Regions from separate parts of the Pedococcus sp. P1_H8 genome, predicted to be linked through region 1. Evidence: predicted binding sites of a transcription regulator. Region 1 holds the regulator's gene; each other region holds the start of a gene.
The links. Region 1 encodes HrcA, which represses chaperone genes, less so after heat shock. Its sites were predicted from a motif close to TTNGCACTCGNNNNNNNCGAGTGCNAA; they were not measured.
Positions count from the first base shown of each region.

Region 2: a site for HrcA is predicted at 1,995-2,021, ahead of groL (chaperonin GroEL). Genes of this name have one in related genera too.
Region 3: a site for HrcA is predicted at 1,509-1,535, ahead of groES (co-chaperone GroES). Genes of this name have one in related genera too.

Region 1 is NZ_JBFUCP010000001.1:402,765-406,039, reverse strand. Features, by position in the region: gene AC1DYG_RS01960 (DUF3097 domain-containing protein) at 1-710, opposite strand, end outside; gene hrcA (heat-inducible transcriptional repressor HrcA) at 859-1,890, shown strand; gene dnaJ (molecular chaperone DnaJ) at 1,946-3,070, shown strand; gene AC1DYG_RS01945 (16S rRNA (uracil(1498)-N(3))-methyltransferase) at 3,086-3,275, shown strand, end outside.
Region 2 is NZ_JBFUCP010000008.1:250,806-254,080, forward strand. Features, by position in the region: gene AC1DYG_RS13945 (alkaline phosphatase D family protein) at 1-96, opposite strand, end outside; gene groL (chaperonin GroEL) at 251-1,876, opposite strand; gene AC1DYG_RS13955 (endonuclease domain-containing protein) at 2,285-3,121, shown strand.
Region 3 is NZ_JBFUCP010000007.1:44,367-47,641, forward strand. Features, by position in the region: gene AC1DYG_RS11310 (class I SAM-dependent methyltransferase) at 1-427, opposite strand, end outside; gene AC1DYG_RS11315 (GNAT family N-acetyltransferase) at 543-1,346, opposite strand; gene groES (co-chaperone GroES) at 1,724-2,017, shown strand; gene groL (chaperonin GroEL) at 2,121-3,275, shown strand, end outside.

The DNA.
Region 1 (3,275 bases):
TTCCACGACTGGCCACGCGGGATGACCGGCCACCGCGACAGCCCCAGGCGCTCCGGGCGCACGCTCTGCCACACGTCGACGTACGGATGCCCCAGCACCCGCACGTGGGCGGCATACGGTCCCCGCGCAGCGGCCTGGACGACGCGGTGCTCCTTGGTGCCCGGCAGCAGGTGGTCGACGAGGACCCCCATCCGGCGGCCGGGGCCGGGCTGGAAGTCCGCGATCGCCGCGACCAGGTCGTCCACGCCCTCCAGCAGCTCCACGACGACTCCCTCGACCCGCAGGTCGGCGCCCCAGACCTTTTCGACCAGCTCGGCGTCGTGCCGGCCCTCGACGAAGATCCGCGAGCCGCTGGCCACCTTGGCGCGCGCGCCCTCGACGGTCCTCGAGCCGGAGGCCGTGCGGGAGGCCGCGGCGCGTGCGTCGGCCAGCTGGGCACGGGCCGCGGCAGTGGGCGGGGTCAGGATGACCGGAGCTCCGTCGAGCAGGAAACCCGGCCCTATGGGGAAGCCCTTGGTGCGGCCGCGACGGTCCTCGAGGTGCACGACGCGCATCCCGCCCGCCTTCTCGACGCGCACCACCGCACCACACCACCCGGTCTCGACGTCCTCGACGACCAGGCCGGTCTCGGCCTCCACCTCGCGGGATCGGCCCCGCGGGGGGACCTTCCAGTCACCGGACAGGACATCGGAGCCATAGCGGTCGGACACCGACGCAGGGTATGCCGCGGCGAGGCCTCGGCAGCGCGGGCGCGCCGCCCGTGCGGCCAGGACAGGGGAACACCGTAGACTTGGCACTCGCTGAGCCTGAGTGCCAGCCTGTCCGTAGCCGGGCCAGATCGGTCGAAGGAGGTGCCTGATGAGCGAGGAACGTCGACTCGCAGTGCTGCGCGCGATCGTGCAGGACTACGTCCAGACCTCTGAGCCGGTGGGTTCCAAGGCCCTGCTCGACCGGCACCAGCTGGGGGTCTCGGCCGCCACCGTCCGCAACGACATGGCGGCGCTCGAGGAGGAGGGCCTGATCGCGGCTCCCCACACCAGCGCCGGGCGCGTGCCGACGGATGCCGGCTACCGCCTGTTCGTCGACCGGTTGAGCTCGGTCAAGCCGATGACGGCGGCCGAGCGGGCCGCCATCGCCCAGTTCCTCGAGGGTGCCGTCGACCTCGACGACGTGGTGGACCGGACCGTTCGCCTGCTCGCCTCACTGACCCGGCAGGTCGCAGTCATGCAGTACCCGTCGCTGACCCGCTCGACCGTGCGGCACATCGAGTTCGTCGCGATGGGCCCGACCCGCCTGATGGTCGTGCTCATCGTCAACACCGGCCGCGTCGAGCAACGCGTCATCGAGACCAGCCACGACCTGTCCACCAAGGACGGCGAGGCGACCCTCGGGCTGGTCCGGGCCAAGGTCAACGCCCGCGCCGTCGGACAGCGGCTCGTTGACGCCGCCGCGTCGCTGGCCAGCCTCGCCGACGAGTTCGAGCCGGTCGACCGTGACCTGGTGCGCGCCGTCGTGCGGTCCCTCGACGACGCTCTCGTCGAGGAGCGTGAGGAGCGTGTCGTCCTCGCGGGCACCGCGAACCTCGCGCGCGTCGGCACCGACTTCCCGCTGAGCATCGGCCCGGTCCTGGAAGCCCTCGAACAGCACGTCGTGCTGCTCAAGCTGCTGGGCACCGCACGCGAGACCTCCGACACGGTCTCGGTGCGCATCGGCCACGAGAACCCGTTCGCCGGGCTCCAGTCGACCTCGGTCGTCTCGACCGAGTACGGCTCGGGATCCGAGCTCGTCGCCGGACTCGGCGTCCTCGGCCCCACCCGGATGGACTACCCCACGACGATGGCGTCGGTGCGGGCCGTGGCGACCTACGTCTCCCGAATCCTCGCGCAGTGACGCGCGTTCGACCACGTACCACCGACCGTCACCCCGGTGACACCAAGGACATTCGTTGAACGACTACTACCAGGACCTGGGTGTGTCCCGGGACGCCAGCCCCGACGACATCAAGCGCGCGTATCGCAAGAAGGCGCGGACGCTGCACCCCGACGTCAACCCCAGCCCCGAGGCGGAGGAGCAGTTTAAGAAGGTCTCGCAGGCCTATGACGTGCTCTCCGACGCGGACAAGCGGCGGTCCTACGACATGGGGTCCGACCCCTATGCCGGTGGCGCTGCGGGGTTCGGTCAGGGCTTCTCGTTCAGCGACATCATGGACGCCTTCTTCGGTGCCGGGGCTGGTCAGGCCCAGCGGGGTCCGCGGTCACGGCAGCGGCGGGGGCAGGACGCCCTGATCCGGCTCGACATCGACCTCGGTGACGCCGTGTTCGGTGCCGAGAAAGAGCTCGCCATCGAGACGGCCGTGGTGTGCTCCACCTGTCACGGTGACGGAGCGCAGCCGGGCACCGCGCGCCGCACCTGTGACGTGTGCGGCGGTCGCGGCGAGATCCAGCAGGTCCAGCGCTCGTTCCTCGGCCAGGTGATGACGACCCGTCCCTGTGTCACCTGCCAGGGCTACGGCGAGGTGCTCGTCAGCCCGTGCTTCGAGTGCTCCGGGGACGGCCGGGTCCGCACCCGCCGCACCCTCAAGATCAAGGTCCCTGCGGGAGTGGACACCGGCACGCGCATCCAGCTCGCCGGCGAGGGTGAGGTCGGCCAGGGCGGCGGGCCGGCCGGCGACCTCTACGTCGAGGTGGCAGTGCGGCCGCACCAGACCTTCCAGCGGCGTGGCGACGACCTGCACTGCACCGTCGAGCTGCCCATGACGGCCGCAGCGCTCGGTACCACCGTCAAGCTCGACACCTTCGACGGCAGCAACGAGCTCGAGATCAAGTCCGGCACGCAGCCCGGCGACGCGATGACGCTGCGCGGCTTGGGGGTCACGCACCTGCGCGGCACCGGCCGCGGTGACCTCATCATCCACGCCAACGTGCAGACCCCGACCCGCTTGGACGAGCAGCAGGAGGAGCTGCTTCGCCAGCTGGCCACGCTGCGCGGTGAGGAGCACCCGGCAGGGCGGCTGTCCCCGGCCCACCCCGGGCTGTTCGGCAAGCTCCGTGACGCGTTCAAGGCCAAGTAGCAAGGCCCCTCCGACGTGACCCTCCCGCTGTTCCTCGTCGAACCAGCCGTCCTCGTCGAGGCCGCTGCGGGCACCCGGCTGGTGCTCGACGGTCCCGAGGGCCGGCACGCCGCGACCGTCCGCCGGATCGCGGCGGGGGAGCAGGTGATGCTCGCCGATGGCGGCGGCCTGCGGGTCACCTGCACGGTGCTGGCGGCCGGCAAGG
Region 2 (3,275 bases), on a different contig from region 1:
GTCTCGCGTCTGGACCCAGACCGTCGCCGATGTCTCACCGATGTAGCGGAGCAGCGGCCCCAGCGTCAGGGGCCCCGCGGGGAGGTGAGTCGGCACGAGACCGTTCTACACGGCATACCTGTCCAGTGGGGCACAAAGCCGAAGGGCGGCCCACCCGAAGGTGAGCCGCCCTTGGCGGATCTGTGACGACCGACCCGGCTGACGCGCGACGAAGGAGTGCGTCAGCTTGGTCGGAGCAGCTCCAATGGACTCAGAAGCCCATGCCACCCATCTCGTCGCCACCGGGGGCCATCGCCTGAGCCTTTTCGGGCTTGTCGGCGATGACGGCCTCGGTGGTGAGGAACAGCGCGGCGATCGACGCGGCGTTCTGCAGCGCGGAACGCGTCACCTTCGCCGGGTCGATGATGCCCGCGGCGATGAGGTCGACGTACTCGCCGGTGGCGGCGTTGAGGCCCCACCCTGCATCGAGCGTGCTGACCTTCTCTGCCACGACGCCACCCTCGAGGCCGGCGTTGATCGCGATCTGCTTGAGCGGAGCGGAGGCTGCGACGCGAACGATGTTCGCACCGGTGGCCTCGTCACCCTCGAGCTCGAGCTTCTCGAACGCGGCCTTGGTCGCCTGGAGCAGGGCCACGCCACCACCGGCGACGATCCCCTCCTCGATGGCAGCCTTGGCGTTGCGCACTGCATCCTCGATGCGGTGCTTGCGCTCCTTGAGCTCGACCTCGGTCGCGGCACCGGCCTTGATGACTGCGACACCGCCGGCCAGCTTGGCCAGGCGCTCCTGCAGCTTCTCGCGGTCGTAGTCGCTGTCGGACTTGTCGATCTCGGCGCGGATCTGGTTGACGCGACCCTGGATCTGGTCGGCGTCGCCAGCACCCTCGACGATGGTCGTCTCGTCCTTGGTGACGACGACCTTGCGAGCGCGGCCGAGCATGTCGAGCTCCGCGGTATCGAGCTTGAGGCCGACCTCCTCGGAGATGACCTGGCCACCGGTGAGGATGGCGATGTCGGCCAGCATGGCCTTGCGACGGTCACCGAAGCCGGGAGCCTTGACGGCAACCGACTTGAAGGTGCCGCGGATCTTGTTGACCACCAGGGTCGACAGGGCCTCGCCGTCCACGTCCTCCGAGATGATGAGCAGCGGCTTGCCGGACTGCATGACCTTCTCGAGGAGGGGCAGCAGGTCCTTGATGCCGGAGATCTTGGAGTTGACCACGAGGACGTAGGCGTCCTCGAGAACCGCTTCCATGCGCTCGGTGTCGGTGACGAAGTAGTGGCTGATGTAGCCCTTGTCGAAGCGCATGCCCTCGGTGAGCTCGAGCTCGAGGCCGAAGGTGTTGGACTCCTCGACGGTGATGACGCCTTCCTTGCCGACCTTGTCCATGGCCTCGGCGATCATCTCGCCGATCAGGGGGTCAGCAGCAGAGATCGAGGCCGTCGAAGCAATCTGCTCCTTGGTCTCGACGTCCTTGGCCATCTCGAGCAGCTGGGCGGAGACGGCCTCGACGGCCTTCTCGATGCCACGCTTGAGGGCCATCGGGTTGGCGCCTGCGGCGACGTTGCGCAGACCCTCCTTGACGAGGGCCTGGGCGAGAACGGTGGCCGTGGTCGTGCCGTCGCCAGCGACGTCATCCGTCTTCTTGGCAACTTCCTTGACCAGCTCTGCGCCGATCTTCTCGTACGGGTCGTCCAGCTCGATCTCCTTGGCGATGGACACACCATCGTTGGTGATCGTGGGGGCTCCCCACTTCTTCTCGAGGACGACGTTGCGGCCCTTCGGACCGAGGGTCACGCGGACGGCATCGGCGAGAATGTTCATTCCCCGCTCGAGACCGCGGCGAGCCTCTTCATCGAAAGCGATGATCTTGGCCATTCGGGTGGTTCCTCCCACGCGAAACGTAAACGATGGCCAGCGGGCGCCCGCGACGGACGGACCGGCTTGCGCGGCTCACGTCGCCGCGGTCCCCGGACCTCGCCCTGACTGGCCTGGATTGTCACTCTCATGGTGAGAGTGCTAACGCCATTATTGGCACTCTCAGGGGGAGAGTGCAAACGGGTCGGTGCTCGCGGCGTTAGGCCGCTAAGGCCGCCGCTCCCGGACTGCCCCGAGATCCCAGCTCTCGGGCTTCAGGACCCTGCCGTAGGGCGAGAGCTGGGATCTCGGCGGACGCGCGCGGCCGCCTGTGGAGAACTCGGAGTCGCGGGCCGCGGATTTGCCACTCTCACGGGGTGCCTCGACCGTTGACTCCACTGCCCGGCGCTCCGCGATCGGGCGTTCACCGTGGCCGAAGCACGCCAGGAGCAGGTCACACAGTCCCGACTCGACGCGCGCGACCTGGCGCGACCGTCCTGGGGTCTGCGCAGCAGCCGACCCGCGGGCAGCATCGAGGACCGGGTCCGCGACCTGTCGCTGATCCTCCCGAACGGGTCGGCCTTCTCCCACCTGACTGCCGCCCGGCTCTGGCGCCTCCCGCTGCCGACCCCGTGGGCCCTGACGGAGCCGGTCGACGTCCTCACCCCGGGCACGCCACTGCGACGGACGGGTGTCCGTGGCCATCGAGGCCTGGAGCGACGCGCGCTGGAGGTCCTCCGAGGGCTGAGGGTCACATCGCCGGTCCCCACCTGGGCCGACCTCGCACCGCTGCCCGGCCTCTCCGTCGAGGACCTCGTCATCGCCGGAGACGCATTCGCGACGCGTGATCCCGACCTGCTGGCCGCCTTCGTCCGCGCTGGGGAGGGCACGAGAGCCAGGGGGCAACGCAAGGCGCGTGCCGCCGCCGCGCTCATCCGGAGCGGCAGCGGATCGCCGATGGAGACGAGAGCCCGGCTCGCCTTCGGCCGGGCGGGCCTGCCTGAGCCAGAGCTGAACGCCACTGTGTATGCCGAGGACGGCCAGTTCCTCGCACGGGTGGACTTCCTGTGGCGGGAGGCTCGCGTCATCGTCGAGTACGAGGGCGACCAACACCGGACTGACCGCCGACAGTGGCAGAACGACGTCCAGCGGGTGCGCCTCCTCGAGGGCATGGGCTGGAAGGTCATCCGGATCACCGCAGCAGACCTCTCCGACCCGCACCGCCGCGGCGAGCTCATGCGCATTCTTCACGACCTCGTGGGGTGACCCGTGTCTCCGAGATCCCAGCTCTCGGGCCTCAGGACCAGGAGCTGGCCCGAGAGCTGGGATCTCGGGCGAGGGGTTTCCCCGGAGCTGGCCCGAGAGCTGGGATCTCGGGCGACATCGGGCTCTGGGGTTCCGCGTGGGGGTCCCGGGTGGG
Region 3 (3,275 bases), on a different contig from region 1:
GCCAGTGCCGCAGGTTCACCGCCGCGATCCCCGCGGTGACCTCGTCGGCGTCGATGGCCCTGACCCGCAGGTCGAGCCCCGCCATCGCCATGGCGTCCGAACCGATGCCGCAGCCGAGGTCGTGCACCGTGTGGATGCCCGCGGCCCGGTAGCGCTGGGCGTGCTGGGCGGCCACCGCCAGCCGGGTCGCCTGTTCGAGCCCGTCGGAGGTGAGCACCATGCCGCGGGCGAACTCGCCAAACTTGTCGTGGGCCTTGGCACGGAGCCGGGCCTGGTTGAGGGCGGCCGCGACGAGGTCAGGGTCGAACCCGGCTGCCCGCAACCGGTGCTGCAGGGCCAGGGCGGCCGCCTCGTCGTAGGGCGGGAGGGACTGCAGCAGACCCCAGCCCTCGCCGGTGGTCAGCCGTCGCAGCAGGGCCAGATCCATGCCGGGCATTCTGTCGTACGCACAGTGCTGACCGTGCCACCCGCGGCGGCGCCAATCCATGCAAAAGGCGAGTTAGCGCCGCCCGTCCGCGGCGCTAACTCGCCTTTTGCATGAGTCAGCGCCGGCGCCATTCGTAGGGCGTGGTCGTGGAGACCTTGAGGAATCCGGAGCGCTCGAGGATCGGCCTGGAGAACTCGGTCGAGTCGCTGTTGATGTAGCGCTTGCCGTGGCGGATGGCCGAGCGTGCCCGGGCAGCGGTCAGGGCACGGTAGATCCCCCGCCCGCGGAACTCGGGTCGCGTCGCGCCGCCCCAGATGCCGGCGAACTCGGTGCCGGCGACGGGCTCGAGACGACCGGCGCTGACGATCTGGCCGTCGTGCTCGGCCACCCACATCTCCATGTCGTCGCGGGTCCGCAGCCGGTGCAGGATCTGGTCCGCATGGTCCCTGGCCTCGTCCTCGTCGTCGCCGAACACCTCGGCCTGCATGGCGCACATGGCCCGGATGTCGCCCTCCTCGGTCACCCGTCGGATGGCGACGCCTGCCGGCAGCTCGACGTCGACGGCGAGCAGCCGGGCCTCGCCGATCATGATCGACTCCGGCTCGTCGGGGGTGAAACCGTGAGCGACGAGAGCCTCGTGGAGGCCGGGGGCGCGGTCGTGGCCTCGTGACTTCCACTCGACCGCGGTGATCTCGGGCATCGCCTCGTAGTGCGCGAGGGCCTGCTCCACGAGCTGGGCGACCGAGTCCCCGGTGGCCGGTCCGGCGTCGGTGTCGAGGGTGCGGTAGGTGATGAAGCCATGCCCGCCCATGAACGTCGCGAGCACGAGCGGACCGAGCCGGGCGGTGGCCAACGACGAGGGCACCTCCCTCTCCTCGCGCAGCTGCTCGTCGTACGCTCGAAGGAGCGCGGCGCAGATGTCGCGGGAGGTTTCGGGGGAGACTTCGGGGGAGGTTTCGGCGGAGGTCTCGGGGGCGTCGGTCACCTGCCTGACCCTGCCGCCCGCAGCACCCGCCCGGCAACTGGTTTGTCGGTCTCCCACCCCTCCCTCGTCCGCTGGTGGCGAACGCGCCGACAAACTCTGGCACTCGAGTTGACCGAGTGCTAACCGCGAGCCTAGATTTGCGTTGGCACTCCGGTTCGCCGAGTGCTAACGCAGCCAGTCGGTCGATCCCCGCGACGGCGACCGCCAGGCCGTGACTGCTCCACCAAAAGCACAGTTGCACCCAGCACCACAGCACGACCTGCACCATCCACCTGTCCATCTTCGACATTCCCGAAGGGGAGGTCATCATCGTGTCGGTTTCCATCAAGCCGCTCGAAGACCGCATCGTCGTCAAGTCCGTCGAGGCCGAGCAGACCACCGCGTCTGGCCTCGTCATCCCGGACACCGCGAAGGAGAAGCCCCAGGAGGGCGAGGTCCTCGCGATCGGTCCCGGCCGGATCGACGACAACGGCAACCGCGTCCCGCTCGACGTCACCGTCGGCGACCGGGTCATCTACAGCAAGTACGGCGGCACCGAGATCAAGCACGGCGGCGAGGAGTACCTCATCCTCTCCGCCCGCGACATCCTCGCCATCGTCGGCTGAGCATCCGCACCGCGTGAGTGACGTGCCCTGTATGCCGGCCTGCCGGCATACAGGGCACGTTGCCTTCAATCCCCCTGAATCCGATTGCTAGAGAAGGACTTTCATGGCTAAGACGCTGGAGTTCAACGACTCCGCCCGCAAGTCGCTGGAGCGCGGCGTTGACGCGCTCGCGAACGCGGTCAAGGTGACGCTCGGCCCGAAGGGCCGCAACGTCGTCATCGACAAGAAGTGGGGCGCCCCGACGATCACCAACGACGGCGTGACCATCGCCCGTGAGATCGAGCTCGAGGACCCCTACGAGAACCTCGGTGCCCAGCTCGCGAAGGAGGTCGCCACCAAGACGAACGACATCGCGGGTGACGGCACCACGACGGCCACCGTGCTCGCCCAGGCCATGGTCAAGGAGGGCCTGCGCAACGTTGCCGCAGGTGCCGCCCCGGCCAGCCTGAAGCGCGGCATCGACGCGGCGGTCCAGGCCGTCAGCGCCAAGCTGCTCGAGACCGCTCGCGAGATCGAGGGCAAGGAAGAGATCGCCCAGGTCGCCGCGCTGTCCGCCCAGGACGAGACGATCGGGTCGACCATCGCCGAGGCCTTCGACAAGGTCGGCAAGGACGGTGTCATCACCGTCGAGGAGTCGTCGACGGCGACCACCGAGCTCGAGTTCACCGAGGGCATGCAGTTCGACAAGGGCTACATCTCGCCCTACTTCGTCTCCGACGCAGAGCGCATGGAGGCCGTGGTCGAGGACGCCTACATCCTCATCAACCAGGGCAAGATCTCGGCGATCGCCGACGTCCTGCCGGTGCTGGAGAAGGTCGTCAAGACCGGCAAGCCGCTGCTGATCATCGCCGAGGACATCGACGGCGAAGCGCTGTCGACCCTGGTGGTCAACAAGATCCGCGGCACGTTCAACGTGGTTGCGGTCAAGGCGCCGGGCTTCGGCGACCGTCGCAAGGCGATGCTGCAGGACATGGCGACCCTCACCGGTGGCCAGGTCATCTCCGAGGAGGTCGGCCTCAAGCTCGACCAGGCCGACCTCGACGTGCTGGGCCAGGCCCGCCGCGTCGTCGTCACCAAGGACACCACCACGATCATCGACGGCGCCGGCAACTCCGACGACGTCACCGGCCGGGTCAACCAGCTCAAGGCCGAGATCGAGCGCACCGACTCCGACTGGGACCGCGAGAAGCTCCAGGAGCGCCTCGCCAAGCTCGCCGGTGGCGTCTGCGTCATCAAGGTGGGTGCCCACACCGAGGTG